3 regions of the Ruegeria sp. CH6 genome follow, and region 2 is predicted to be linked to each of the others. Evidence: riboswitches for the same ligand, from Rfam matches in the RefSeq annotation. Region 2 holds a riboswitch; each other region holds the start of a gene.
The links. A riboswitch is a leader RNA that binds a small molecule or an ion and turns the genes downstream of it on or off. The one in region 2 is predicted to bind thiamine pyrophosphate.

Region 1 (10,235 bases), on a different contig from region 2:
GAGCATTGCCTGTATTCCGCCCCTCCTGCCAACGTTGTGGATCATGTGCCGTGGTCTGGGTACGCTGATTGCCAGAAACACCCCCATGATGTCTCACTTCATTGCAGAACTTAAGGTGAGTGAAGGGCCCCTGAACCAATCAGGGTTTGACAATCTGATGCGCCCGTATCGCAATGCCAATGTGCTGGGTTTCGGAGTATCCACGGTAGCGACCTTTGCATTGCTGGCCGCTGCGTTGTGGATACTCAGCACCGTCTATACAGTGACTGGCTGAAGCCCTTCGGGCTTCGCCAACCGTTTCGGCAGTCGCTGCACCAGTTTTCGAAGCTTTGCGAGTCAAGTCAGCCGCATACGCAACAACTAACCGGCCTCGTCTTCGAAGTACTGACGAAAGAAAACCGTGACGCCTTCGGATTTTATCGATCTTTCGATGGCCAGTCCTGCCCCCGGTGCAAACCACTCAAGCTGAACCCTGTGATTCAGCGCAGCTTCCAGATCTTCCACGCGGCGGTCATGCCAGTCCATATAGGCCATCTGAGCATAGTGATGCGGGCTGGCCGGGAACACTTGTATTGCCAGATCAAAGTCGCTGTTTGCGGAATGCGTACCACGAGCCCGGCTGCCGAAGAGGATCACTTTTCGAATAATTGAATGCTGCTTTGCCCAATATTTTATGGCGTTGCTGTGTTGCTCACTCAGTCCGTTAGTCACCGGTAAACCCTGTTTTTTTGCCTGATGCGGTCTATTTAGGTGTTCAATGTAACATCTCCTAGGTCCGTATTTCAGACGGATGCGAGACCGGTTGGACCGGTCTCGCCATACCGGTCAGTCTTCAACAGGCAGGTAAAGATCTCCACCTTCCCGGAACTTGGCGGCCATGGCCTCCATTCCTTCTTTTTGCGCCTCGGACCGGATGTCGTGGCTGATCCGCATCGAGCAGAATTTCGGCCCGCACATCGAACAGAAATGAGCGACCTTGTGCGCTTGTTTCGGCAGAGTCTGGTCGTGGAATTCGCGCGCGGTGTCGGGGTCGAGCGACAGGTTGAATTGATCTTCCCAACGGAATTCAAACCGGGCACGCGACAGGGCATCGTCACGGCGTTGCGCGCCTGGAAGTCCCTTTGCCAGATCCGCCGCATGGGCGGCGATCTTATAGGTGATCACGCCGGTTTTCACGTCGTCCCGATCCGGAAGCCCCAGATGCTCCTTGGGCGTGACGTAACAGAGCATCGCGCAACCGAACCAGCCGATCATCGCCGCGCCAATGCCACTGGTGATGTGGTCATAACCGGGTGCGATGTCGGTGGTCAGGGGGCCAAGCGTGTAGAAGGGGGCCTCGTGGCAGCACTCCAGCTGTTTGTCCATGTTCTCTTTGATCTTGTGCATCGCCACATGGCCGGGGCCTTCGATCATTACCTGACAGTCCTTTGCCCAGGCGATCTTAGTCAGCTCCCCCAGCGTCTCGAGCTCGGCAAACTGTGCTTCGTCATTGGCGTCAGCAATGGAGCCGGGACGCAGACCGTCCCCGAGACTGAACGACACATCATAGGCCCGGCAGATGTCGCAAATCTCATCGAAATGCTCATACAGGAAGCTTTCCTTGTGGTGATGCAGGCACCACTTGGCCATGATCGATCCGCCGCGCGACACGATGCCCGTCACCCGGTTCACCGTCATTGGAACCATGTGCAGGCGCACGCCCGCATGGATGGTGAAATAGTCCACGCCTTGTTCGGCCTGCTCGATCAGCGTGTCACGGAACACCTCCCATGTCAGGTCCTCGGCAATGCCGTTCACCTTTTCCAGCGCCTGATAGAGCGGCACGGTGCCGATCGGAACCGGTGAGTTGCGGATAATCCATTCACGGGTGTTGTGGATATTGCGGCCTGTGGACAGGTCCATGACCGTGTCGGCGCCCCAGCGGATCGACCAGACCATCTTGTCCACCTCCTCTTCCATCGAAGAGGTCACCGCCGAGGTCCCCATATTGGCGTTGATCTTGACCAGAAAATTGCGCCCGATGATCATAGGTTCGCTTTCGGGGTGGTTGATATTGGCGGGGATGATCGCGCGACCTGCGGCGACCTCATCCCGCACAAATTCCGGAGTCACATAGTCCGGTATGTTGGCACCCCAATCATTGCCTTCACGTTGCTCGGCCACGGCCTCGCGCAGCTGGTTTTCGCGGATGGCAATGAACTCCATCTCTGGCGTCACGATCCCGGCGCGGGCGTAAGCGAGTTGCGTCACCGCCTTGCCATCTGTTGCGCGCAGAGGCCGCGGGCGCACCGGAAACTCGGGCGTCAGGCGGTCGCCTTCTACAAACCCGTTATCCTCGGGCTTGATCTCGCGCCCTTCATACTCCTCGACATCGCCGCGCGATTCGATCCATTTGCGACGCAATGGTGTCAGGCCTTGTCGAATGTCGGTGATCACGTTCGGATCGGTGTAGGGGCCGGAGCTGTCATAGACCGGCAACGGCGGCTCACCCGCTGTCGGGTGGACCGAAATCTCGCGCATTGGAACGCGGACGTCAGGGTGCAGTGTGCCATTCACATAGATCTTACACGAAGCAGGCAGTTCACCTGTGGTGATTTTGGGGTTGGGGACATTCATGTTGGTGCTCCTCAAGCAGTTCAACTCAAAAAGACACCAGATGAGTTTTGGCTTGGGGAAACGAGAGGGTGTACGGCCCCCTGTTCGGAGTGCGCCCGCCCGGATCCATGGCCTGCGCGCCCTAGCTTCCTACGCCAGTATCAACTGGGTCAGGTTCAAAGGGTCGCGTCGCCGGGCAATGCCCCGTCAGCCTCTCAGTCCCCTCGGTGGGACTCCCCTGCGTGACCTTTGGTTAGCTCAGGCACCACGTCTGAGACAAGCCCTTATTCAGCCATGTTTCGATTTACATAAACACAGCGTTAGGTAGGAGGGCGCTGTCATCAGGAATTTGTCTCTGCGGCACCGGGTAGGTGCCGCAGAGATTTTTATTTTAGAACGACCACTTAAGACCGGCGCGCAGGAACGGGCCCTGAGCATTATCGCCGATCTCCTGTTCGGCCTTCAGCTCCAGCAGCATGTCCTGAACCAGATCTTTCTCATAACCAACTGCGACGCTTGCACCGGTAAAGTCTGTCGATGCAAAGATCACATTCTGAGTTGATGAGAAGACGGAGACATCGGCCTGCGAATCCCCCAGACCACGGCGCAGCACACCGCTTAGCTGGCCTGACAGAACTCCGCCATTGTTGAATTGTTTTTCAACTTCGGCACCCAACCGGGCTTCGATCACCTCGGTTGTGATGTCTCCGACCGTGGCATTCGCGACCGAGCCGGTTTCCGTGTAACCATCATCCTTCTGATTGGTATATCTGGCGTCTGCAAAACCGATCAGCCCGAAATTGTCGCTGACATCGAACGCGCGCTCAACACCGATATGTGCAGTCAGCAGTGTGCTGTCATAATCTGCCTTTGCATCGGCGCTGCCCGTGATCTGACGTGTTCGATCAGTCGAAAGCCAGCCGTAACCAAGCCCGGCCTCAACCGTGAACGCGCCAAACTGGCGACCCACCGCTGCATCCAGATAGAAGCCGGTGGTGTCAAAGTCGGTCGTGCGGCTATCACCATCGGCCGTGAACACGCCCATACCAAAAGCCAGTGCAATGCCGTTTTCTGTCTGGCCGGAAAGTCCGGCACTGCCGTTGAACAGCTTCACATCGGTTTTGACGTCAGGATCATTCTCGAACTCGCGATATTCTGCGTCGATCATTGCAAACGGGCGGAACCCACCGAAAGTCGCACCGGGCGCATTTCTGAACGAAACACCTTGTGTTACCTGCGGGGCTTGCTGGAACTGCAGCGCATTGCCGCTGCTGCCTACTACGCTGCCAAACATGGCGACGACATCGCCCGGCGTTGCAACGTCGGTCCCGTCAACGACAGCATATACCGGAGCTGCCCCACCTTCGTTCTGGACAAACCAGGCAGAGTCCTGATCCGAAATCTTGGTGGTGAATGTTCCCACAGTTGGTGCGGCGTCCTCAAAGCTGAAGACTTTGCTACCCCCTTGTGCGTCCAGATTCACATCGTGATCACCAACACGGATCCGGCCCGAGATGTTGTCTTTCGTATCTACGTTCAGGACACCTTTGCCGGTTCCCAGATAGATCGCATAAGCATCACCGCCGTCGGAAGTGGCCGAGATGGTTCCTACATCCGTAATCACGCCGTCAAAGTTCTCGAAATACAGACCATATGCATTCGCAGCGGGACCACCCGTTGCGCTTGCCGTGATAGATCCGGTGTTTGAGAACGTGCCCTGCATATTCTCGACCCAGATACCCGCAGCCAGCGCTTCGGCATCGTTAGTGCCGTTCGCTATTGCTGCAGCGGCGCTGATGGTGCCTGTGTTGGAGATGTCTGCGGTGACCTCATCATAGAGCAGGATCGACTGCGCTCTGACATTCTGGGCACCTTCGGCCCGAACCATGATGCTGCCGGTGTTCGCAACGCGACCCCCGGTGTTCCCACGCACATAGACGCCACGCGCGGTAGCATCATCTGCACCTGAAATACTGGTGGTACTGATGGTGCCAGAATTCGAGAGCGTGCTGTCAAAACCGTCCCTGATCTGGATGGCGCCTGCATAAGCCGACGCACTTGTTTCACCCTTGGCTGAAACAGTGATGGAGCCGCTGTTGGTGATGTCGCCCGCGACATCGTCCCCGACATAGAGACCATATCCTTCGGCCTCGTCCGTGGCATCCGTGGAGGTCACGTTGATCGAACCCGCATTGGTGAAGCTGCCCGCTAACGCGTTGCTGATATAGACACCGCCTGCTGTTGCAGAGGTTTCACCATCGGCCTTAACCGTGATTGCTCCGCTGTTCGAAACGTTGCCGTCTACTCCGCTCGCGTAGATGCCATACGCTTGCGCTTCAGAGCCAAGACCCTGCGCCTGCGCTGATATCGTGCCGCTGTTTGCGATGTTCCCACTTACAAGCGCACCGGCATAGAAACCGGCTGCCGAAGCAAAGGAATCGGGTGCAGTTGCCTGTGCCGAGATCGTGCCGGTATTGGTAAAGTCACCATCCAGCGTTGAGGATGAGTAGATGCCATATGCATAGGCCTGGGATTCATCGGCGATCGCCTGCACGGTTATGACGCCGTTGTTGATCGCATTACCTTCGAACCCACCACTGACATACAGGCCATAGGCTTCGGCCGAGGATGTTTCGTCCTGTGCAAAGGCATTGACGGAGCCGGAATTGAAGAAGTCTCCGGTAAGTCCGCTGCGGATATAGAATCCATAGACGGTCGCAGATGAGTAACCCTCTCCTCGGGCGCTCACCGAACCGGTGTTGACGATATTGCCGGTCATCCCGCCTCTGACATACAGGCCGTAGGCTTCTGCTTCTTCCGTTTCGTCAGTCGCGACTGCACTGATTGAACCGGAATTCACAAAGTTACCTTCAAGGCCATTGCGGATGTATATACCCGCGACGGTTGCTGAAGAATTCCCCTCACCTCGGACCGAGATGGTGCCGGTGTTGATGATATCGCCTTCCATTTCGCCGCTGACATACAGACCATAGGCATAAGCCTCATCCGTCTGGTCGATGGCGACGGCACTGATCGTTCCGCTGTTGCGGAAGGTTCCGTTGAAATCGCCACTGATTTCAAAGGCTGTCGCAGTGACCGAGGAATAACCCTCTCCACGAATGTCGACAGTGCCAGTGTTGATGATGTTTCCGGTCATGCCATTGCGAACTTGAAGCCCAAAAGCCTCGACTTCATCATCCACGACATCGCGTGCATGCACCGTAATCGTTCCGGTGTTGACGAAATCGCCTGTCAACCCATCACGTATATCGAATGCGATCGCCGTAGCTGATGATACCCCATCCGCACGAATGTTGATGTTGCCGGAGTTGAAGATGCTTCCGGTCATTGCGCCGCCAACGTACAACCCGGTGGCGACGCCCTCGTCATCGCTTGAGTTGGCCGTGACAGAGATGGAGCCCTGGTTTACGAAGTTGCCATCAAGATCTTCACCAATGTAGAAGCCTGCGGCATTGGCCTCGGTCACTGCATCGTGACGCACTGCGACGGAACCAGTGTTGATGAAATCGCTCGAGACACCGCCGTCTACGAAGACGCCGCTTGCATCCGGTGGGACAACTGCAAATGGTGGTGGAGGGGGAACAGGTCGTGACCGAGCAGCGGCGCTAACCGATCTGACGTCGATGGTGCCCGAATTAAAGAAGGCTCCGTCCAGCCCCTCGCCGAAATGGAAACCGCGTGCAGAGGCAGAGGTCTGTCCCAACGCGCGCACAACCACCGAACCGCTGTTGCCGACATTCCCTGTCACATCGCCACCGCTGTAGAATCCGACAGCAGATGCAAAGTCAGCGGTTTCCGTCGCCTGTGAAATCAGCGCGCCGGTGTTGACGAAATCGCCATTCACATCGGAGGACGAGTATATGCCGTATGCATAAGCTCCATCCTCTTCGGCAAATGCCGTAGCCGAGATCGTCCCGCTGTTGGTGACGTTACCGTCCACGCCGCTTGAGACATACAGGCCATACGCCTCGGCGGAATCGGTCTGATCTGTGGCAATAGCGGTCACCGAACCGGAATTGTTGAAATCGCCGGTCAGGCCGCTTGTGATGTAAAAGCCGGCAATGGTCGCAGAGGAATACGCATGTCCGATCGCCTGAACCGATCCGGAGTTGACGATATTGCCAGTCATGCCGCCGCTGACATAAAGGCCATAGGCTTCAGCTTCTTCGGTTTCATCAGTCGCAATGGCAGTGATCGATCCGGTGTTGTGAAAGTTGCCTTCCAGTCCACCGCGAATCTCGAATCCTGCGACGGTCGCCGATGAGTAGCCGTCGCCCCGGACAGCAATGGTGCCGCTGTTAAAGATATCGCCTTCCATGCCACCACGCACGGTCAGGGCATAGGCCTCGGCTTCGTCATCAGTGGTGTCTGTGGCGTTGACGGTTACAGTTCCGGTGTTGACGAAGTTACCGGTCAGGCCACCACGGATATCAAAGGCTGCTGCTGTCGCCGAAGAAACGCCCTCGGCCCGAATATCGATGCTGCCCCCGTTGACGATGTTACCGGTCATGGCTCCGCTCACGTAGAGACCATTGGCAACGCCTTCGTCGTCGGTTGAGTTCGAGACAACCGAGATAGAACCGGTATTCGAAAAGCTGCCATCGAAATCGCCGGACAGATAGACGGCGGCGGCGGTGGCCGATGAGCTTGCGTTGGCGCGAACGTTGATTGAACCGCTGTTCACCACGTTTCCGGTCGTGTCGCCTTCTACATACAGTCCTGCGGCATCAGCTTCGCCAGAGGTCGCAGTCGCCGTTGCTGTAATCGTTCCGGTATTGTTGAAGCTTCCGTTCAGATCGCTTTCCAAGTGGTAGGCCCAGGCCGTGGCCGTCGTCTGCCCGGTTGCAACGGCTTGCACGTTGCCATTGTTGATTAAGTTGCCGTTGGCGTTGCCCTGAATTTCAACGGCAATAGCCTCGGCGTTGGTGCCGTTATTGGTCGCTGTGGCCTGCAGCGTACCCGAGTTGTTGACATCGCCATTCAGCGCCCCGGTAATCAGGATCGTGCGGGCCTCGAGGGTCGAGCCGTTTTCAGCAGTGGCGCTGATCGTGCCGCTGTTGTCGATATTCGTGCCGACATCGCCGACGAACACAAGCCCAAGTGCAGAAACATCGCTGGTTCCAGCTGCGCTTGCGGTGGCTGAAATTGTGCCCGAGTTGAAAACTGAACCTGTCGATTCAACGCCGTTTGTGAACAGCGCGCCAAGTGCGCTTGCGCTGCCGCTGCTGGTGGCCTGTGCATTCGCCGTGACGGTGCCGGTGTTCACAAATGCACCGCTATAGTCTCCGCCCATCAGGAAACCAAATGCCGCCCCATAGGTGCTGCTGCCGGCGTTGATAGCTATCGTGCCGTTGTTGATGATCTCACCGGTCGCGCTGAGATCCCCGTCCAGAAGTACACCGAATCCGGTGGCGCTGGCCGAAGAGGGGCCCGAAATTGTGCCGTTGTTGATCGCTGTGCTGGAATAGTCCGTATCAATGAGAACGGCCGGACCGCCGCTGGTGGTCAGGTTGACCGCTCCGGTTGCCGTAATTGTGGTATCCACATCGGTGGAAACAACTGCTCGGGTGTTTTGTGTCGTCGAAATGACCTGCGATTGCGCAGTCCCGACCGACAATGCCACAACAGAAGCCGAAACAAGGAACAGCGACGGCGCAACACTCGCCACTTGCCCTTTCCATTTCACAATACGACCCCCGCGCGCCACACGAGTGTGTGGGCGCTTTATTGCGCTACTCTTCATTTTCCGAAAACCCCCTCGGAATTTTATTTGTTTACTATAGGTAAATTAGCTAGCTAGCTGCGAAGCTGGGCACAAATGTGACTTTTGTATAAACCTTTCAAATATTTTGCGGTATTGCACATACCACACACTACATATCGTTTTGATACTTGGTGTTATCCGGAAAATCTGGCCAATAGACTGGGCTATAAGAATGCTCTACGAGTAGCTGGTCGATCCAAAAAACATGCGCTTTTGCAGGTCAAAAACGCTGCAGGAATGAGGTAACACTAATGGCAAGGCAGCAGCAGCTTTCGGTGCAGGATGCGTTCTCACAAGGCATGTCTCACTATGAAAAGGGACATCTCAAACCTGCTGTGGGTCTGTTTTCCGAGATTGTTCGCGCAGCACCACAATTTGCACCGGCGCATCACATGCTTGGATTGATCGCATTTCAAACCGGCCAGCTTGATCCCGCCGTCAAAGCGCTTGGTGAGGCCGTGCGATTGCAGCCTGAGAATGGTAACTTCCTGACGAACTTCACCGAAGTACTGCGCGTTGCCGGTCAATTGGATCAGGCACGAGAGATTGGAGAGCGCGCGGCGCGAATCGTACCCGGCAGCGCCGCGGCTCATTCGAATCTCGGTTTGGTCTACTATGATCAGGGCCATCTTGATCAGGCAGAAGCGTCTCAGGAACGTGCGCTGGCTTTGGCCCCCGAATTCGACCGCGCGATCAACAATCTGGGAAGCATCGCGCGCGACAACGGTGATCGGGATAAGGCGGCACTGCTGTATCAAAAGGCGCTGAGGCTCAATCCGGCATCTGCCGAGACGGCCAACAATCTCATCTCGGTGCTGATTGAGGTGGAAAAACTGTCCGAGGCCCGCAGCGTTGCGGAAAACCGGTTGGAGAAGACACCACGTGACGCCGAGCTGCACCGGAATTTCGGACGGTTGTTCATGCTCGAAAACGATTTGGACAAGGCAGAGAATGCGTTTCGAAACGCCATTTCACTGGATGGGAACAAAGCCGACAGCTTTGTTGGTCTGTCGCAGGTTCTGTTTGAGAAGAACCATCCAAAGCTTGCCCTTATCGAAGCCGAGCAGGCACTGCGCTTGGATGAAAACAGTGCAACGGCGTGTCATCAGGCAGCGATGGCCAAGGCTCATTTGGGCGATGTCGCGGGCGCGACAGCTTTGTATGAACGCGCCATGGAGCTGAAACCGGATCTGACCGCAAGCCGTCTTGCATTGGGCCATCTGGCTATCGAACAAGGCGATTTTGAGATTGCGCGTCAGCATTTCGAGACCGCGGCAGAATCGGCTGATGATAAGCTTAGCGCTCTGATCGCTTTGGCGCGGCTGGAAAAAGTCACCGAAGAAAGTCCCGTATTCCAGCAGTTGGAAGCCGTCCTGCCGGACGCTGCGGATATGCTGCCGCAAAAGGCGGTCGCCTATCGTTATGCAATGGGTGACTGTTATGAAAAGCTGGGGCGTTATGATGAAGCTTTTGAGAATTACGAGAAAGGGGCGCGGATCAAGCGCTCGCTTGTTGCCTACGACCCATCAGAAACCGATGAGCTGACGGATGACCTGATCGCCACGTTTGACCAGTCCATGATTGAACGTTTGCGCGGCAACTCCATTTCAAGTGAAAAGCCAATCTTTGTGGTTGGCATGCCGCGTTCGGGCACAACGTTGACCGAGTCAATTCTGGATGCACATCCCGAGGTGGTCGGCGCCGGGGAACTGAACGACCTGCAGAACCTTTTTGGGCGTCTGGATGATGGGGCATCGAACGTGCCGCGATCTGTACGCTCAGTCACTGATGAGACCCTGACCCGCCGCGCTGAAGACTATGTGGATGCTTTGTCTCTTCATGCGCCGGGTGCTGG
Region 2 (10,235 bases):
TCGGAATTGCCCGATGTCGGCTACATGCGCGCACTGACACCCGAAGGCGTTCTGTCTGTAGCACCCGACATGATCGTCTCCGTCGAAGGATCAGGACCACCCGAGGCAATTGCGGTTCTCAGGGAGGCCGGTGTCGAATACGTCGAAGTGCCACATGAATTCAGCCGCGACGGTGTCGTCGAGAAAATTCGCGCAATCGGCGCGGCGCTGGGCGAAGAAGAGGCGGCAAACGCGCTGGCTGAACAGGTTGGTGCCGAAATAGATGCGGCCCACTCTGCCGCCATCGAAGCAACAGGTTCTGACCGGGCACGGGTCCTGTTCATCTTGTCCATTCAGGATGGCCGGATAATGGTCGGCGGATCAGGCACTCAGGCCGACAGCATCATCTCACTCGCCGGCGGCGTAAACGCGGCCGCCAGTTTTTCGGGATACAAACCCATTTCGCCCGAAGCGATGGCAACCGCAGCTCCGGATGTGATCCTGATGATGGATCGCCAAGGCGGTCACGCGACACCGGATGAAGAGCTTTTTCAGATACCATCAATTGCGCTGACACCAGCTGGCCAGAACAAGAGGCTGATACGGATGCAGGGTCTTTACATACTGGGGTTCGGACCACGCACGGCAAATGCGATCAGCGACCTTTCTAAAGCGCTTCAAAACAAGCAGGGCCTATGAGCATTGCACTTGAGCATGATGAACTGATCAAACCACCAAAGGACCGCCGCGCAACCGCACGACGCGTAACGTTTGCGTTGTTTTTGCTGCTGTGTCTGGTCAGTGCCATCAGCCTTTCGATCGGAGCATCCGAAGCTTCGCTCCGCGCGACCATCTCTGACCTGATTTCAGGCCGTGAAGTTTCCGACCTGAACCGGATCGTCTTGTGGGATATCAGACTGCCCAGATTGGCGATGGGCATGCTGGTCGGAGCCGCCCTAGCGGTGTCAGGCGTGGTCATGCAAGGCCTGTTCCGCAACCCGCTGGCCGACCCGGGAATTGTCGGTGTCAGCGCCGGAGCGGGGCTTGGTGCGATCTCAGCGATCATCCTGGGAAGCTATCTGCCCGCCGCCATATTGAGCGTGGTTGGCAATGGTCTTGTGGCCGTTGCCGCGTTCCTTGGTGGATGGGCATCGGTCCTTATCCTCTATCGTGTTTCGACCCGGCGCGGGCAGACTTCGGTCGCGACGATGTTGCTGGCCGGTATCGCCCTGGGAGCATTGTCGGGCGCGGTATCGGGTGTTTTGGTCTATATGGCCGATGATCAGCAACTGCGTGATCTGACCTTTTGGGGCATGGGCTCGCTTGCCGGTGCTACATGGATCAAAGTGGTGACCGTGGCGCCAATCATTCTGATAGCGGTGATCAGCACCCAGTTTCTTGCACGTGCTCTGAACGGAATGGCGATGGGCGAAGCTGTCGCGCATCACATCGGAATACCTGTACAACGCAGCAAGAATCTGGCGATCCTGGCTGTGGCAGCTGCAACCGGAGCAGCCGTCGCAGTTTCGGGTGGCATTGGGTTTATCGGGATCGTCGTACCGCACCTTCTGCGGCTGGGAACAGGTCCCGATCACCACAGATTGCTGATGAATTCAGCGCTGCTGGGCGCCAGCTTGCTGCTTTGCGCGGACATGATCAGCCGCGTCATCGTTGCACCGGCTGAACTGCCTATTGGTATCGTCACTGCAATACTCGGAACACCTGTATTCCTGTGGATTCTGCTGCGGCGCCACGGAACGATGGGGATGTAGAAATGGAAGCGACAAACATCCGCGTGACACTGGGCAGAAAGGAAATTCTGCATGGCATCGACTTCAAGGCAGAACCGGGAAAGGTTACGGCGATTATTGGTCCCAACGGATCAGGTAAGTCCACCTTGCTCAAGACGCTGTCGGGCGAAATTACGGGCGCGGGAACGATAACGCTCAACGGGTCTGACATCTCATCCCTGCAGCCATGGGAACTATCCCCGATGCGGGGTGTCCTTCCACAAGCCTCATCCGTTGCCTTTCCCTTCACCGTGCTCGAGATCGTTCGGCTTGGGCTAGCGCGCGGGTTGGCCGGTGCAGATGAACACTTGCCGATTCAAACGCTGAAGCATGTCGACCTAGCCGGGTTTGAAAACCGATCCTATCAGGAGCTGTCGGGGGGCGAGCAGCAGCGTGTGCAACTGGCCCGCGTTCTCACGCAGGTTTGGGAAACTCCGGACAGTTCCGAGACCAAGTGGCTGCTGCTGGATGAACCCGTCGCCAGCCTGGACATCGCCCATCAGTTCACGGTCCTCGATATCGCCCGAGATTTTGCATCGCGAGGCGGCGGTGTGGTGGTGGTCATGCATGACCTCAATCTGACCGCACTGTTCGCGGACACTATCTATGTGCTTTCGCAAGGCCGCGTTTGGGGATCGGGTGCACCATCGGAGGTTTTGAACGACGACATGATGCGGGATGTTTACGGCATCAATTTGCAGATGAACAAAACACCCCCGACTCAGGTGCCCTTCGTACTGCCACAGGCCATGTACCAGAACACCTGACAGACCTAGTTTGATCGCGATCACCTGCATTCAGGACCGCGACCCTACACGTCCTGATATCAAAATCCTGTTTATCGCGGATAGCAGCCAAAACTGCCCCCACGGCTCAACGCAAAGTGCATTGCATTCTGCGCGGTTTGCTCCTATGCGTCCCGGCCACCGGTCGCAGCCTACCCGGGTATCAAAACAAGGACTGAAAATCATGAAGACTACATTGGTCTGCTCCGGCGGACTCGATTCCGTTTCGCTTGCTCACGTTCTGGCGAATGACGGACAATTGTCGCGTCTTGTGTCATTTGACTATGGCCAGCGGCACAACAAAGAACTGGCCTTTGCCGCCGCCTGTTCCGAGCGTCTGAACGTACCCCATCACGTGATTGATCTGCGATCCGTCGGGGCATCGCTAACTGGTTCTGCGCTGACGGATGACCTGGACGTACCAGACGGCCATTACGCCGAAGACACGATGAAAGTCACAGTGGTGCCGAACCGCAATGCGATCATGCTGACCATCGCATATGGTGTCGCCGCCGCTGCGGGTGACGACGCCGTTGCAGCTGCGGTGCATGGCGGGGATCACTTCATCTATCCCGATTGCCGTCCTGCATTCACGGATGCGTTCGATGCGATGCAACGCACGGCTCTTGATGGCTACGCAGATGTCTCGTTGTACGTCCCCTTCGTGCATCGTTCCAAGGCTGACATCGTTGCCGAAGGTGCACGGGTTAACACACCATTTGATCAGACGTGGTCCTGCTACAAGGGCGGAGAAAGCCACTGTGGTCGTTGCGGCACCTGTGTGGAGCGGCGCGAAGCATTCGATCTTGCCGGTGTAGCTGACCCGACCCTTTATGAAGACCCCGATTTCTGGCGCGCGGCGGTTGCAGGAAAGCAAGACTGATGTTCCGGATCACCAAAGAGTTTCACTTCTCTGCCTCACATCAGCTGGGCCACCTGCCCGAAACACATCAATGCGCACGGCTGCATGGGCATAACTATATCGTGGTGGTCGAACTGGCCGCAGCCGAATTGAATCAGGACGGTTTTGTTCGGGACTATCAGGAACTGAAGCCCCTCAAGACCTATATCGACGACAGCTTTGATCACCGACATCTGAACGATGTGATGAACGAAATCTCAACCGCCGAGAACCTGGCGCGTCACTTCTATGAATGGTGTTCAGCCCGCTGGCCAGAAACGGCGGCCGTCAAGGTATCTGAAACACCTAAGACCTGGGCGGAGTATCGGCCATGAGCTTGAGGATATCCGAGATCTTCGGCCCCACTGTACAGGGCGAAGGCGCACTGATCGGCGAACCGACGGTCTTTGTCAGGTCCGGCGGATGTGATTTTCGTTGTTCGTGGTGCGACAGCCCCCATGCAGTCGATAGCGACTATCGTCATGACTGGACCCCGATGAAGGCCGAGACGGTCTGGGCCGAGGTCCAACGCCTGTCCGGCGGGCAACCATTGACCGTTTCGCTGTCAGGCGGCAATCCGGCCATTCAGGATTTCGCCCCGCTCATTGCACTGGGCAAGGAACATGGATACGGATTTGCCTGCGAAACCCAGGGCTCGATCGCCAAGCCGTGGTTCTCAGATCTCAACATGCTGATCCTGAGCCCCAAACCGCCAAGCAGCGGGGAAATGATGGATTGGGGTCAGTTTGACGCCTGCTTGGCTGCACGCCCAACCCATACCGTCCTGAAGATTGTGATCTTCGATGGTGCTGATTTTGATTGGGCGCGCGAAGTTGCAGATCGTTATCCGGATCTGCCGCTCTATCTTCAGCCCGGAAATCCGAACAGCGATCCCACGGAACCCATCGACCTGGGTGAAACGACAGGACGATTGGAATGGCTGATCGACACAACCCTTAACGCACGATGGTTCAGACCCCGTATTCTTCCCCAGCTGCATGTACTTGTCTGGGGTAACAAGCGCGGCGTCTGAGCAAAGGAGAAACACATGAGTGACAGCATCTACAGCAATCTCACCCAGTTGGGCGGCTCAACACAGATGCCTGCCAGCCCCGAAGAGGCCGAGCTGGAGCGTGTCCAGAACCCGCAGGCGGACGTGGACTACAACGTTCGCTTTACGGCACCCGAATTTACCTCGCTCTGCCCGATGACGGGACAACCCGACTTTGCACATCTGGTGATCGACTACGTACCGGGTGAGTGGCTGGTCGAAAGCAAGTCACTGAAACTGTTCCTTGGTTCTTTCCGGAACCACGGTGCATTTCACGAGGATTGCACAATCTCGATCGCGCGGCGTCTGACAGAGTTCCTTGAACCCCGCTGGCTGCGTATCGGCGGATATTGGTATCCGCGCGGGGGCATACCGATTGATGTGTTCTGGCAAACCGGTGCGATGCCCGAAGGCGTCTGGATTCCCGATCAGGGAGTGCCACCGTATCGCGGGCGCGGCTGAGCTGATGATGCGGGCGGGGCAATCGAGCGCTGCGCCCGCATATTTGACTATGACACAGAAAGCCGGATAGATCGCGATATGGCTCAGCACCCTGTTTTCTGGACGTTTCGTCGGTGTCCTTATGCGATGAGGGCGCGCCTCGCGCTGGTCAGCGCGGGTGTAAAGGTCGAGCTGCGTGAGATCCTGCTGCGGGACAAACCACAGGCTTTTCTTGATACTTCAGCGTCTGGGACAGTGCCCGCACTTCGAACCAATGATCAGGTTCTGGATGAGAGTCTGGACATTATGATCTGGGCTTTGGAAGAGAGCGACCCCCAACAGTTGCTCGATATGCCAAAGGAAGGTTGGGAGCTGATCTCAACAAATGACGGCCCGTTCAAGGATGCGCTGGATCACACCAAATACGCCACGCGATATCCCGATCTGGACGAAGAGGTTGAGCGACAAAAAGCTGCCACCTATCTGACCGACTTTGACCAAAAACTGGATGGGCAGGCGTGGCTGTTCGGAGATCGACCAACGATTGCAGATCTGGCAATGCTGCCATTCGTGCGCCAGTTCGCAAATATTGACCGTGTGTGGTTTGACGCTCAGCCTTGGCCCAACCTGATCAGATGGCTGGACCAGTTTCTGGCAAGCGACACCTTTGGGCAAATCATGCACAAATACGCCCCTTGGTCAGAAGGTGATGTGCCGATCTGGTTCGGAACCTCAGACGCTGTCTCCGACCTTTAACTGCCGCAACTGCGAACCGGTTTTGAACACAATCACCGGACCTGTGATTGCTGTGATTGTTTCACCGGTATTTATCGGATGGTAAGTCGCACGGGGTGGCCGTGCGCCATCATCGATGTCGCGTTGCACCCAGTCCCGCTCTTCCATCATCCGCAAGGACTGTGAGAGGGCGCGATCAGTGATCGTCAGCAGGTTTCGCCTGATCTCGTTAAAGTGGCTCAGTTCGTGAAGGGTTGCCAGAACCGGCAACGTCCATGAGCGCCGAAGCAGATCCTGATTATCTTCGCTGGTCGCAGACAGGATCTGATTGGCGAACCGGGCTGCCACTGCACCACGCTGTGTCAGTCGAAATTCCGGTCGCAACGGATGGCCGTAGCCCGGGTTTCGCTCAAGCAATCCAATTTGGATGAGATGATCTACACTCTGAGAGAATGACGTACGGCCCGCGCCGGTTGCAGCCAACAATGGCGCCTGCCGCCCAGGGACACCTTCGTGAAGATTGGAAAGAATGGGCAGGGCCCACGCCCGCGAAGTGATGTTGACAAGTGCATCAATGTACATAAAGTATAGTTACTATATTTTACCTTAAAAGGAAAGATGATGCCGCTCATTTCCCTGGAAGAAACCATAACAATTGCGCTGTCGGTTAAGGATCGTCACGCCAGCGCCGATTGGTACGAGAGCATGCTTGGCTTCAAAACGCTTTATCATGCAGATGAGGCAGGTTGGTCAGAGCTAGAAACCCTGACCAAGGGCGTAACCCTTGGGCTTGGTGAGCACACCAAACCCGCGCCCGGAAACTGCGTCCCTGTATTCGGCATCGCCGACCTAGACAGCGCAAGGCAAAAGCTAGAACAGGCTGATGTTCAGTTTGACGGCCCAACAGATGTAGTCGAAGGCATGGTCAAGACGGCAACATTCTATGACCCCGATGGCAATGCCTTCATGCTTGCCCAAGATTTGACGGGCGGGTCCTGAGGAATTGTAGACTCAAGGATCGTTGCCGAAGTTGCGGCAACGATCTGCAATTAATGTCAGATATGAGCAATTTGTGAGCGCTACCTTTCGGTTCGTGCACCCTGGGTGACGCGATTATAGTTGTAATCGGGTCTCCATCCTCCTAATCACAGCTTCACCTCGGGGTGCGTGGCATGCCGCGCTGAGATGCCTATCAGGCGAACCCGTTGAACCTGAACCGGCTAGAACCGGCGGAGGGAAAGGTGACGGTTTCATCCATCCTTGCCCTCTCGCCGCAATGGAGGATGATATGAAACATCTGCTGATTGCTGCGGGATTACTGAGTGCAACTTCGGCTATTGCCGCCGACAAACCTCAGCTCACCGTGTACACCTATGACAGCTTTGTCTCGGACTGGGGGCCGGGTCCGCAGGTCGAAGAAGCTTTTGAAGCGGTCTGCAATTGCGATCTGAATCTTGTTGGCGTTGAAGATGGCGCCGCCCTGCTGTCACGTATCCGGCTTGAGGGCGAAAACTCGGAAGCTGACGTGGTGCTGGGACTGGATACCAGTCTAATTAATGCGGCCAAGGAAACCGGTCTGTTTGCACCCAGTTCCGTTACAGCTGACTACGCGCTGCCGATTGAATGGACCGACGACGTTTTTGCGCCCTACGACTGGGGCTATTTCGCCTTTGTTCACAACGCTGATTACTCGGCCCCAGCGAATTTCCGTGAATTGGCGAACAGCGAGACAAAGATCATCATTCAGGATCCACGTTCTTCCACACCCGGTCTTGGTCTGTTGTTGTGGGTGAAGGCGGCCTATGGCGACGAGGCACCCGAAATCTGGGCTGGTCTTGCAGACAATATCGTAACAGTCACCAAAGGGTGGTCCGAGGCCTATGGTCTGTTCCTCGAAGGTGAATCGGATATGGTCCTCAGCTATACCACCTCTCCGGCCTATCACCTGATCGCTGAAGAAGACGCTTCGAAATCGGCGGTTGTCTTTGACGAAGGTAATTACATGCAGGTTGAAGTGGCAGGGAAACTCGCCGGGACTGATCAGCCGGAACTGGCGGATCAATTCCTGGAATTCATGGTTTCGGATGCGTTCCAGCAGATTATTCCTACAACCAACTGGATGTACCCGGCAGTGACCCCGGCAGCTGGGTTGCCCGAAGGGTTTGAAACCCTGACCGTTCCGGAAAAGGCTCTGCTCTTTTCACCCGATGAAGCCGCCGACGTGCGGGATCAGGCACTTGCAGAATGGTTGAGCGCGCTCAGCCAGTAAGCCCATTGCCGGGTATCGGCGCGGCTGCCCTAGTCGCCGCGCTGATACTGGGCACGCTGGCCGCAGTCGCCCTGCGTGCCGAAGCAGGCGGTGGATTTGGTCCGGCCGACTGGGCTGCCCTGCGCTTTACACTTACCCAAGCGATACTTTCCGCTCTGTTCAGTATTGGATTGGCGGTTCCGGTTGCACGAGCACTCGCCCGGCGACGGTTTCCCGGGCGTCGCGCGCTGATTGCGCTGCTTGGCGCGCCGTTCATTCTTCCCGTTATCGTTGCGATAATCGGATTGCTGCAGGTCTTTGGTCGGGCCGGCTGGATCTCTGATATATTGGGCTATTTTGGCTTCGCACCCATTCGCATCTACGGTCTGCATGGTGTGGTATTGGCCCATGTATTCTTCAATTTGCCCCTTGCCACGCGCCTCATCCTGCAGGGATGGCAAGAAATTCCGGCCGAGCGATTTCGCCTCGCTGCTCAGTTAGGCTGCAACGGAATGGCCATGTTCCGGTTGATCGAGTTGCCGATGCTAAGACGGATTTTACCGGGCGTGCTTGCGGTAATCTTCGCCATTTGCCTGACCAGTTTTGCTGTTGCGCTGACTCTGGGTGGCGGGCCCCGTGCGACCACAATCGAACTCGCGATCTATCAGGCCTTTACCTATGACTTTGACCTCGGCCGTGCTGCACTGTTGTCGGCGCTACAACTGGCCCTGACTGCCGCTGCAGCTTTGGCCGCCCTAAGGTTTTCTCGCGGAGACGGCTTCGGCACCGGGCTGGATCGCCCCATCCGCCGGTGGGATGGCGGCGCGCCCATTGCCGATGCCTTATGGATCATTGCAGCGGCCGCGTTCCTGCTGCTTCCTTTGGCATCTGTTGTGATTTCAGGATTTGCTGGTCTCTTCGAAACGCCAGCTTTGGTGTTCCGCGCCGCATTGACCTCGGTCATGGTGGCGGCCGCGAGCACTGTAATCTTGCTGCTGCTGGCGCTGCCCATGGCCACCGCTGTCGCGACCGGGCGCTATGGCATTGTTGAGCTCAGCGGCATCCTCGGGCTGGCCGCATCACCGCTGGTGATTGGTACTGGACTGTTCATCCTTGTCAGGCCTGTGGCCAACCCGACAGCGCTTGCGCTTCCGGTGACGGCGCTGGTCAACGCAGTTATGGCTCTGCCCTTCGCATTGCGCATTCTTGTCCCGGCCGCGCGCGATGTGGTGTCGCGACACGGCCGACTGGCGCTTTCCCTCGACATGACCAACATGACCTTCTTTGTCCGCATTCTGCTTCCTCGAATGCGCGCGCAGATCGGTTTTGCAGCCGGGCTGGCCGCAGCCCTTTCGATGGGAGATCTCGGGGTGATCGCACTGTTCGCAGACGCCCAGATAGCAACGCTGCCTTTACAGATTTACCGCCTGATGGGAGCTTATCAAATGCAAGCCGCCGCCGGAGGGGCGCTGCTTTTGCTGCTGTTGTCCATGTCGGCGTTCTGGATATTGGATCGCGGAGGACGCTGGCATGCTGAAGCTTAGTGATTGCGTCATTGAAAATGGTAATTTCACCCTGCACGCCGATCTTGGCATCGAACCCGGGGCGAGCGTTGCAATCATTGGCCCATCAGGTGCAGGTAAATCGACATTGCTGGAAACCATTGCCGGTTTTCGTTCCCTAACTCAGGGTCAAATATTCTGGCAGGGTACCGAGATAACAGACCTGCCACCGGGCAAGCGTCCCCTGGCCATGCTGTTTCAGGACGGCAACCTGTTCCCTCATTTGACCGCTGAGCAGAATATCGCTTTGGGCGTGCGCCCAAATGGACGACTAAGCCCTGACGAACAAGGTGAGGTCCAAACCGCCCTGGCACGTGTGAGTCTGGCGGGAATGGGCACTCGCAAACCCGCTGAGCTATCTGGCGGGCAGCAAAGTCGGGTGGCTTTGGCCCGAGTGCTCGTTCAACGACGTCAGGTGCTATTGCTGGATGAACCGTTCGCTGCACTTGGCCCTGCTTTGAAAGCCGAAATGCTGGATTTAGTTGCTGATTTGATTGAGGGGACTGGCACAACTCTGTTGATGATCAGTCACGATCCGCAGGACGCGCGCCGCATTACCGATCAGACAATACTCGTTGCCGAAGGTCAGGCCCATTCGCCGGTTGAAACGACAGAGTTGCTCGACAACCCACCACCCAGCCTGCGCAACTACCTGGGATAGTCGCTTCGGCACAAGGCGATTTGCCAGATGTTAGGCCTGCACATTGTCAGGGCATTCTGTGCTGCATCGTGCACTCTCATAG
Region 3 (10,235 bases), on a different contig from region 2:
CGACAGCAGCTGCGCTGGCCTATGGTCTGGACAAGGAAGAAACCCAAACCATCGCGGTTTATGACCTTGGTGGTGGTACCTTCGACGTAACCATTCTGGAAATCGACGATGGCCTGTTCGAGGTTAAGTCGACCAACGGCGACACCTTCTTGGGTGGTGAAGACTTTGACATGCGCATCGTCAACTACCTGGCGGATGAGTTCAAAAAGGAACACGGTGTCGATCTGTCTCAGGACAAGATGGCCCTGCAGCGTCTGAAAGAAGCTGCTGAAAAAGCCAAGATCGAGCTGTCCTCGACCTCGCAGACCGAAATCAACCAGCCGTTCATCTCGATGGGTGCAAACGGTCAGCCGCTGCACATGGTCATGAAACTGACTCGTGCCAAGCTGGAATCGCTGGTTGGCGACCTGATCAAGAAGTCGATGAAGCCTTGCCAGGCTGCTCTGAAAGACGCAGGCCTGTCGGCTGGCGACGTGGACGAGGTTGTTCTGGTCGGTGGTATGACCCGGATGCCGAAAGTGATCGAAGAGGTCACCAAGTTCTTCGGTAAAGAGCCGCACAAGGGTGTGAACCCGGACGAAGTTGTTGCCATGGGCGCCGCCATTCAGGCCGGTGTTCTGCAGGGCGACGTCAAAGACGTGGTTCTGCTGGACGTGACCCCGCTGTCGCTGGGCATCGAGACGCTGGGTGGCGTGTTCACCCGCCTAATCGACCGCAACACGACGATCCCGACCAAAAAGTCTCAGGTCTTCTCGACCGCTGAGGACAATCAGAACGCCGTGACCATCCGCTGTTTCCAGGGTGAGCGCGAAATGGCCGCGGACAACAAGATCCTGGGTCAGTTCAATCTGGAAGAGATCCCGCCCGCACCGCGCGGCATGCCTCAGATCGAGGTGACTTTTGACATCGATGCCAACGGCATTGTCTCGGTTTCGGCCAAGGACAAAGGCACCGGCAAAGAGCAGAAGATCACCATCCAGGCCTCGGGCGGTCTGTCGGACGAAGATATCGACAAGATGGTCAAGGACGCCGAGGAAAACGCCGAGGCAGACAAGGCCCGCAAAGAGCTGGTCGAAGCCAAGAACCAGGCCGAAAGCCTTGTTCACGCGACCGAGAAATCGATCGAGGAACATGGCGACAAGGTCGACCCGTCGACCGTCGAAGCGATCGAGCTGGCCGTTGCCGCGCTCAAGGATGAGCTGGAAACGGACAATGCGGACAAGATCAAGTCGGGCATCCAGAACGTGACCGAAGCGGCCATGAAACTGGGTGAAGCCATCTATAAGGCGCAAGCGGAAGAGGGCGAAGATGAGCCTGCCGCCGCGGATGCCGCACCGGGTGATGACGATATTGTCGATGCCGAGTTCGAAGATCTGGACGACGACAAGCGTAACTAACGGGTAACCGGGCCAATTTGGGCCGGTCCGGTTGCCGGGCCGGCCCGATTACGTTGAGGCATAAGGAAATACTGATGTCAAAACGCGACTATTACGAAGTGCTCGGCGTGTCCAAGAGCGCTTCGTCGGATGAAATCAAAAAGGGCTTTCGCAAAAAAGCCAAAGAGCTTCATCCAGACCGCAACAAGGACAATCCGGATGCTGAAGCGCAGTTCAAAGAGGCCAACGAGGCCTATGATGTGCTGCGTGATGCCGACAAAAAAGCAGCTTATGACCGCTTTGGTCATGCTGCGTTTGAGAACGGCATGGGTGGCGGTGGTCGTCCCGGTGGCGGATTTGGCTCTGGTGATTTCTCCAGCGCGTTTTCGGATGTCTTCGACGATCTGTTCGGCGATTTCATGGGTGGCCAGCGTGGCGGCGGCGGTGGACGTCGTGCGGCACGTGGATCGGACCTGCGCTACAATCTGCGCGTAACGCTGGAAGAAGCCTATTCCGGCCTGCAGAAAACTATCAATGTACCCACTGCCGTGGCCTGTTCATCCTGTGATGGCACCGGTGCGGAAAGTGGTGTTGAGCCAACAACCTGTCCGACCTGTTCGGGTATGGGCAAGGTGCGGGCGCAACAGGGCTTCTTCACGGTCGAACGAACCTGTCCGACCTGTTCTGGCCTTGGTCAGATCATCAAGAACCCCTGTAAATCCTGCAACGGCGCGGGCCGTGTCGAAAAAGAGCGTGCTCTTTCGGTCAATATCCCTGCCGGTGTTGAAACCGGTACTCGTATTCGCCTTGCTGGCGAGGGTGAGGCCGGAATGCGGGGTGGCCCTCCGGGGGATCTCTACATATTTGTCGAAGTCGCGCAGCATCAGCTGTTCGAGCGTGACAGCATAAACCTTTACTGCCGCGTTCCGGTAAGCATGGCCAAGGCTGCGCTGGGCGGTTCGATCGAAGTACCGACCATTGATGGTGGTCGTGGTCGCGTGCAGATCCCGGCCGGCAGCCAGTCTGGCCGCCAGATGCGTCTGCGTAGCAAGGGTATGCCCGCGCTGCGTGGTGGCGGAGTTGGCGACATGTTCATCGAACTGGCCGTCGAGACACCGGTGAACCTGACCAGCCGTCAGAAAGAACTGCTGCGTGAGTTCGAGGATCTGGGCGAAGACAACCACCCGGAATCAAAGAGCTTTTTCTCATCTGTCAAATCCTTTTGGGATGGGATGAAGGGCTAAGAGCCCAGCAATCAAGAATGTCAGGCCGGTTCGTCAGAGCCGGCCTTTTTTTGTTCCTTAGGTCCAGTTTGATCTGAAACCGGTTCAGATTGGCCCTTGAAACCCGGTCCAAGCCCTGAGATTGTCCGCGCGAACCGTTGGGGTGCCCCGTCTTGGGGCTGAGAGGCGTGAATGCGCTAACCCATCGAACCTGATCCGGGCAATACCGGCGTAGGGAACGGTCTTAGTGCACAGACGTTTTCCATGCCCGTTGCCCTTTGAATATGGAGCAACGACATGGCGCATATTGCCCTGACAATCGCAGGATCGGACAGCGGAGGTGGTGCCGGAATTCAGGCCGACCTCAAGGCGATGTCCGCGCTGGGTGTCTATGGCGCCAGCGTTCTGACCGCAGTGACGGCGCAAAACACTCAGGCGGTGACCGCGGTACACGGCATCCCGTTGGAGGTGATCTCCGCGCAGATCGAAGCGGTTCTGAGCGACCTCGACGTCGGTGCGATCAAAATCGGGATGTTGGCAACACCCGAAATCATCCAGACAGTGGCTCAGGGGATTTCTGGTTTCGAAGGTCCGGTTGTGCTTGACCCGGTGATGGTCGCTAAATCCGGTGATGCCCTGTTGGCCGCTGAGGCGGTTCAGACCTTGCGTGACGTGCTGTTGCCCCGTGCAACGGTGATAACGCCCAACCTGCCCGAAGCAGCCTGTCTGCTGGAACAAACCGCAGCCAGGACGCCCGAAGATATGATCGCCCAAGGTCTTGGCCTTTGTGAGATGGGTGCACGTGCCGTTCTGATGAAAGGCGGTCATGGAGAGGGCGAAATCTGCCACGACTTACTGATTGATGCGTCGGGTAAAGTGGCTGATTTCAAAGCGCCTCGCAAATCCACAAGAAACACTCACGGCACCGGGTGCACATTGTCATCTTCGATTGCCGCCGGACTTGCACAGGGATTGAACCTGACAGAAGCAGTGACTCAGGCGCATGGATATCTGCAGGGCGCAATTGCCCGCGCAGATGACCTTTGCATAGGGCAGGGCCATGGTCCGGTGCACCATTTCCATCAGGTCTGGTCGGCGTGACGGTCTGGTCTGTCATAGGTGCCGGTGTTGCCGGTCTGGCGGTCGCGAGTGAACTGGTTTCCCGCGGCGCACGCGTTCAGGTCTTTGATCCTGGCGGCCCGCCTGGCCCACATGGGTGTTCCTGGTGGGCTGGTGGCATGCTGGCACCATGGTGTGAATACGAGAACGCCGAGGAACCTGTGCTGCGACTGGGTCAACAGGCCATCGATTGGTGGGCGGGCCGGACGCAGGTACACCGATGCGGAACCCTTGTTGTTGCCAATGCCCGGGATTTGCCGGATCTGCGTCGTTTCGCACGTCGTACCGAAGGTTTTGAACAGGTTGAACAGGCGAAAATTGCCGCATTAGAGCCTGACTTACATGGATTCGGAAAGGGCTTGCATTTTAGCGCAGAGGCGCATGTCGATCCCCGGCAGGCGCTGAACTATCTCTATCGTCAGCTGCGCGAACAGGGGGTGGAGTTTCATCAGAAACTCGCACCTGCGAAGTTGGAGAATCCAATCGACTGCCGCGGGCTGCATGCGCGTGAGTACTTGCACGATCTGCGCGGCGTGAAGGGTGAGATGCTGGTAATCCGCTGCCCGGATGTGGCGCTGAACCGCCCCGTACGCCTGCTGCATCCACGCATGCCGCTTTACATCGTGCCGCGCGGCGACGGCATTTACATGCTGGGTGCCACGATGATCGAATCCGAAGACAGCAGCCGTATCACTGCGCGTTCGATGCTGGAGCTGCTGAGCGCGGCCTATGCCCTGAACCCAGCCTTTGGAGAGGCAGAGGTGTTGGAAATCGGTGTCGATCTTCGCCCAGCCTTTCCTGACAACCTGCCACGCATCCGGCGGCTGGGTCGGACAATCTATGCCAATGGCCTCTATCGCCACGGCTATCTGCTGGCGCCTGCATTGGCGCAGGGCGTTGCCGATCTGGCGTTGGAAAACAAACACTCGGAGATGGTTGATGAAGATCGTCCTTAACGGTGAATCGCGCGACGTGCGCGCGGAAACCTTGTCTGAACTGCTGAAGGAATGCGGGTTCTCTGGTCGCGTTGCCACGGCAGTGAACGAAGATTTCGTCCCGTCCAGTCTGCGCATTGCCCACAAACTGGCCGAAGGCGACCGGATCGAAGTTGTTGCGCCAATGCAGGGGGGCTGAGCATGAAACGGTTTTACGGCACCGATTTGCCAACCCCCCTGATGCTGGGAACAGCGCAATATCCCAGCCCTGCTATTCTGGAACAGGCTTTTCGCCAAAGCGCAGCAGGCGTGGCCACGGTTTCGCTCCGCCGTGAAGGGGCGGGCGGCGCGGGACAGACGTTCTGGTCCATGATCCGTGAGCTTGGCGTGCTGGTTTTGCCGAACACGGCTGGATGCCACACGGTCAAAGAGGCAGTTACCACGGCTCATATGGCACGTGAGGTGTTTGATACGCCCTGGATCAAGCTGGAACTGATCGGTCACACGGACAGCCTGCAGCCGGATGTGTTTCAGTTGGTCGAGGCCGCTCGCATCCTGACCGAGGATGGGTTTCAGGTGTTCCCGTACACAACGGACGATCTGATCGTCGGAGAACGGTTGCTGGCCGCCGGCTGCGAGGTCCTGATGCCCTGGGGCGCGCCAATCGGGTCAGGTCGCGGGCTGAACAACGAATACGCATTGCGTGCCATGCGTGCTGAATTCCCGGATGTGCCACTGGTTGTTGATGCAGGCATCGGTCTGCCAAGCCATGCGGCCCACGCAATGGAACTGGGCTTTGATGCCGTTCTTCTGAACACAGCCGTTGCCCGTGCGGGTGATCCGGCTGCGATGGCCAAGGCGATGGCACTGGCGGTTCAGGCCGGACAATTGGCCCATCAGGCCGATCCGATCGAAGCGCGCGACATGGCCGAGGCCTCTACTCCCGTTATTGGAAAGGCGTTCCTGTCATGACCCTTGATCGATTTTATCCAATCTTTGATCACTCTGACTGGTTGCGCCGAATGCTGCCTTTGGGGGTCAAGCTGGTACAGCTGCGCATCAAGGATCAGCCAGACGACGTCGTGCGTCACGAGATCGAAGTGTCACAAGCTCTGTGTCGCAAACATGGTGCTGTGCTGGTGGTGAATGACTACTGGCAGGCAGCTATCGAAGCGGGCTGTGACTGGATCCACTTGGGTCAGGAAGATTTGGACGACGCCGATCTCAAGGCGATCCGTAAGGCCGGTCTGAAACTGGGTGTTTCAACCCATGATGATGACGAGCTTGAGCGCGTATTGGCAATGGGCCCGAATTATGTCGCGCTGGGCCCAGTATACCCGACCATCCTGAAAAAGATGAAATGGCATCAACAGGGCTTGCCGCGGGTGACCGAATGGAAAGCACAGATAGGTGACACCCCCTTGGTCGGTATTGGCGGCATGAGTGTTGAACGCGCACGCGGCGTATTCGAGGCTGGCGCGGATATCGTTTCAGTTGTCACCGACATCACACTCAACGACGATCCCGAAGGGCGTGTGCGTGAATGGATCGAGGTCTGCAAATGACGCGCTATTCCCGACAGATGATCCTGCCCGAGGTCGGCGATGATGGGCAAAAACGCCTTTCCAGATCGCGGGTTCTTGTGATCGGAGCTGGTGGTTTGGCAGCACCTGTTTTGCCATTGTTGGCCGGGGCGGGGGTTGGTCATCTGTCGGTGATGGATGGGGATGTTGTTGAGCAATCGAACCTCCATCGCCAGACCTTGTTTACAGAGAAAGACTGCGGCCGCTCAAAGGCAGAGGCGGCGGCTCAGCGTTGCCGAGAACTAAACAGAGAAATCGAAATCTCGGAATTGAATCAGCCTCTAACAAGCGAAAATGTGGCAAACCTGGTATCCAAACATGATTTGGTGTTGGACTGCGCGGACAGCTACGCGGCCAGCTACACCTTATCAGACAGTTGCCTGGAGCTGAGAAAACCCCTGATCAGCGCGTCTGTTCTGGGGCTGTCGGGATATGTCGGTGGGTTCTGTGGCAGAGCCCCCTCATTGCGCGCGGTTTTCCCCAAAGCTCCTGATAGTGGTGCAAGCTGCGCCACAGCAGGGGTGCTGGGTCCCGTGGTTGCGATGTTGGGTTCGCTTCAAGCGCAGATGGCGTTGGGCGTCATCCTTGGTCTTGAGCCGAGCCCTCTGGGGCATCTCGTGCAGTTCGATGCGCGTACGTTCCGCAGTACCGGATTTCGCTTTGATCAAGCACCCGAGCCAGCACAGGCATTCCGCTTTGTTTCCGCCAGTCAGCTGAACGAGGCTGACGTGATTGTTGAGCTAAGGGATGCGCCGGAGGCGCCGGAGCTTATTCATCCGAACGCCAAACGGACGACTCCTGAAGATCTCATATCAGAGCCTAACAAAGGAAAAAGACTGGCCCTGTGTTGCTCGACCGGCCTGCGGGCATGGCGCGCTGCTGAACGTATTCAACCGGATTGGCCAGGCGAGATTGTCCTCGTCGCGGCCTCAACCTCGTGAACAGAAGGAAACGCGAGACATGAAAAAGCTGATTACAGCTGTTGCCCTGCTGGTCGCTACGCCTGCATGGGCCGAAGACAAGATGACTTTGTTGCTGGATTGGTTCGTGAACCCGGATCACGGACCGATCATCATTGCGCAGGAAAAGGGTTACTTTGCCGATCAGGGGCTTGAGGTTGAAGTCATTCCGCCTGCAGACCCGTCAGCCCCGCCGCGTCTGGTTGCAGCCGGACAGGCCGATCTGGCGGTATCCTATCAACCGCAGCTGCACTTGCAGATCCACGAAGGCCTGCCGCTCAAGCGTGTCGGTACGCTGGTTGCAACACCGCTGAACTGTCTTCTGGTGCTCAAGGATGGTCCGATTGAAACGCTTGCCGATCTCAAGGGTAAGAAGGTTGGTTTTTCGGTAGCGGGTGTCGAAGAGGCTGTTTTGTCCGCGATGTTGGGCGTGCATGACGTCGCCTTGGATGACATCGAAATGATCAACGTCAATTTCTCTCTGTCTCCGTCGCTGATGACCGGGCAGGTCGATGCAGTTATCGGGGCATTCCGCAACTTTGAACTGAACCAGATGGATATCGAGGGTGTCGCCGGCCGTTGCTTCTATATCGAAGAAGAAGGTGTGCCGCCCTATGATGAACTGATCTACGTCGCCAATCCTGATACGATGGACGCCGACAAAGTCGCCCGCTTTCTGGCCGCAACCGAGAAGGCCACGCAGTTCATCGTCAACAACCCGGAAGAAAGCTGGGAAATCTTCGCCGCAACCTCAGTTGAGTTGCAGGATGAGCTGAATGCCCGCGCCTGGGTGGATACATTGCCCCGCTTCGCGCTGCGCCCTGCGGGTTTTGACGCAGGCCGCTATGCCCGGTTCGAGGCTTTCCTGAAAGACAGCGGCATGATCGACAGCATCAACCCCGTCAGCGACATCACTATCGATGTGACTTCACAATGAGCGATTATGGCAAAGCCTTCACGTTGATGCGTGATGCCGCACAGGGGCCGTGGCGGGATTACACCCGCCACGCCTTTGTCGAAGGGATGAAGGATGGAACGCTCCCACGTGAGGCGTTCCTGCACTATCTGCGACAGGATTATGTGTTTCTGATCCACTTTTCTCGCGCTTGGGCGCTGGCGGTGGTGAAATCTGAAACGCATGACGAGATGCTGGCTGCATCCCGCACCATGAATGGTTTGATCAGCGAAGAGATGAAGCTGCATATCGGCATTTGCGAGGCCGAAGGCATCCCGCAGCATCAGCTGTTCGCCACGCCAGAGCGGGCCGAAAACCTCGCTTATACACGCTATGTGCTCGAGGCGGGTTACAGTGGTGATCTGCTCGATCTGCTTGCGGCCCTTGTACCTTGTGTGATGGGGTATGGTGAAATCGGTACCCGCCTTGCTGCCGAGGCGACCTCTGAGACCTATCGTGACTGGATCGACGCTTATTCGAGTGATGAGTATCAACAGGCCTGTTATGCGGTTGGAGAGTTGCTGGATTCGGCTCTAACACGGCGTATTAGTGCAGATTTTGAGGCATCCCCACGCTGGGATCGCCTGTGCCAGACGTTCTGTACCGCGACTGAGCTTGAGGTCAACTTCTGGCAGATGGGCCTCACCCCATGACACCAGCGCCCGATCTGAACTTCAAGGGCCAGGCGTCTATCGGCAGCGCGAGCCTTTTCGCGCCATTGTCGCTGTCGCTGGCGTCTGGGCAGTGGACCTGCCTTTTGGGTGGATCGGGCGTTGGAAAAACCACAGTCCTGCGGTTGATCGCGGGGCTGGACACAGGCGCTGATTTTTCTGGCCAGATCGCCGCCAGTGACGGGAAACCAGTCGCTGAGCGTGTCGCCTACATGGCGCAGAACGATCTTTTGCTGCCGTGGGCGACCGTTGCGCAGAACGTCTCGCTTGGTGCACGGCTGCGGGGCGAGAAAATCGATCGGAATCGGCGGGATCGTTTGATCGCGCGCATGCGATTGACGGACCACATGAACAAGAAACCTGCTGAACTTTCGGGTGGTCAACGTCAGCGCGTGGCTCTGGCCCGCACGTTGATGGAGGATCGACCGATTGTCCTGTTGGATGAACCTTTTTCCGCCCTCGATGCAAGAACCCGGGCCGATATGCAGGATCTGGCAGCAGAGGCCTTGCAGGGCCGGACCGTTCTGCTGGTTACCCATGATCCGGCCGAGGCGGCACGGTTGGGACAAACAATTGTGGTCATGACCCAGCACGGATTGACCCATTGCCAACCCCCGCACGCGCCCGCCCCGCGTAAAGTCGACGATCTGGAGACGTTGGAAACACAAGGCTCGTTGCTCAGATTGTTGCGAGAGGAAGCCGCGTGAAATACCTTTCCGCCCTTGCAGCAACCTTGTTTGCCCTTGGCGTGTGGCAGGCAATTGTCAGCCTGACGGGTTTGCCCAAGTTTATTCTGCCCGGCCCCGCGCTTGTGGCCGAGACTTGGTGGCAGAATCGCTGGTTAATCGCGGAACACACCTGGATCACGGCGGTCGAGGTTCTGATCGGACTGGCCTGCGGAACATTTCTGGGCGTGATCACTGCGTTGCAGCTTGCAAATTCACGGGCTGCGCGCGTTCTGGTCCAGCCTATGTTGGTGTTTACGCAAGCTTTGCCGGTCTTTGCGTTGGCACCGTTACTAACACTGTGGCTGGGCTATGGCCTCTGGTCCAAGGTCGCGATGGCGGTGTTAATCATCTATTTTCCGATCACCTCATCATTCTTTGACGGATTGATGCGGACGCCCGCCGGATATCTGGATCTTGCACGGACAATGCAGGCCAATTCACGCTCGGTATTGTGGCATATTCGGATACCTGCTGCGTTGCCCTCACTCGCCTCTGGTATGCGGCTGGCGGCGGTCTACGCGCCAATCGGTGCCGTGATTGGTGAATGGGTCGGATCATCGCAAGGGCTAGGTTATCTGATGCTGCTGGCCAATGGCCGCGCCAAGACCGATCTGATGTTTGCCGCGATGCTGACCCTGGGTGTGTTTTCCATTGTCCTGCACATGCTTGTGCGCCACGCAACAGCT

Region 1: linked by a shared signal. The riboswitch ahead of thiC (phosphomethylpyrimidine synthase ThiC) and the one ahead of thiB (thiamine ABC transporter substrate binding subunit) in region 2 are both predicted to bind thiamine pyrophosphate.
Region 3: linked by a shared signal. The riboswitch ahead of thiD (bifunctional hydroxymethylpyrimidine kinase/phosphomethylpyrimidine kinase) and the one ahead of thiB (thiamine ABC transporter substrate binding subunit) in region 2 are both predicted to bind thiamine pyrophosphate.

What each region holds. Positions count from the first base shown of each region.
Region 1 covers NZ_JBQFQS010000004.1:318,947-329,181, forward strand. The annotation lists gene ACR0CW_RS12295 (hypothetical protein) at 1-274, shown strand, start outside; gene ACR0CW_RS12300 (nucleotidyltransferase family protein) at 361-711, opposite strand; gene thiC (phosphomethylpyrimidine synthase ThiC) at 826-2,616, opposite strand; TPP riboswitch at 2,726-2,845, opposite strand; gene ACR0CW_RS12310 (hypothetical protein) at 2,987-8,359, opposite strand; gene ACR0CW_RS12315 (sulfotransferase) at 8,632-10,235, shown strand, end outside.
Region 2 covers NZ_JBQFQS010000005.1:197,650-207,884, forward strand. The annotation lists gene ACR0CW_RS13525 (heme/hemin ABC transporter substrate-binding protein) at 1-678, shown strand, start outside; gene ACR0CW_RS13530 (FecCD family ABC transporter permease) at 675-1,751, shown strand; gene ACR0CW_RS13535 (heme ABC transporter ATP-binding protein) at 1,754-2,536, shown strand; gene queC (7-cyano-7-deazaguanine synthase QueC) at 2,739-3,437, shown strand; gene queD (6-carboxytetrahydropterin synthase QueD) at 3,437-3,790, shown strand; gene queE (7-carboxy-7-deazaguanine synthase QueE) at 3,787-4,488, shown strand; gene queF (preQ(1) synthase) at 4,504-4,968, shown strand; gene ACR0CW_RS13560 (glutathione S-transferase) at 5,047-5,703, shown strand; gene ACR0CW_RS13565 (winged helix-turn-helix transcriptional regulator) at 5,680-6,264, opposite strand; gene ACR0CW_RS13570 (VOC family protein) at 6,304-6,681, shown strand; TPP riboswitch at 6,832-6,938, shown strand; gene thiB (thiamine ABC transporter substrate binding subunit) at 6,971-7,951, shown strand; gene ACR0CW_RS13580 (thiamine/thiamine pyrophosphate ABC transporter permease ThiP) at 7,927-9,474, shown strand; gene ACR0CW_RS13585 (thiamine ABC transporter ATP-binding protein) at 9,461-10,153, shown strand.
Region 3 covers NZ_JBQFQS010000012.1:83,075-93,309, forward strand. The annotation lists gene dnaK (molecular chaperone DnaK) at 1-1,397, shown strand, start outside; gene dnaJ (molecular chaperone DnaJ) at 1,472-2,620, shown strand; TPP riboswitch at 2,749-2,854, shown strand; gene thiD (bifunctional hydroxymethylpyrimidine kinase/phosphomethylpyrimidine kinase) at 2,897-3,700, shown strand; gene thiO (glycine oxidase ThiO) at 3,697-4,674, shown strand; gene thiS (sulfur carrier protein ThiS) at 4,658-4,852, shown strand; gene ACR0CW_RS19000 (thiazole synthase) at 4,855-5,625, shown strand; gene ACR0CW_RS19005 (thiamine phosphate synthase) at 5,622-6,218, shown strand; gene ACR0CW_RS19010 (HesA/MoeB/ThiF family protein) at 6,215-7,177, shown strand; gene ACR0CW_RS19015 (ABC transporter substrate-binding protein) at 7,197-8,132, shown strand; gene tenA (thiaminase II) at 8,129-8,803, shown strand; gene ACR0CW_RS19025 (ABC transporter ATP-binding protein) at 8,800-9,528, shown strand; gene ACR0CW_RS19030 (ABC transporter permease) at 9,525-10,235, shown strand, end outside.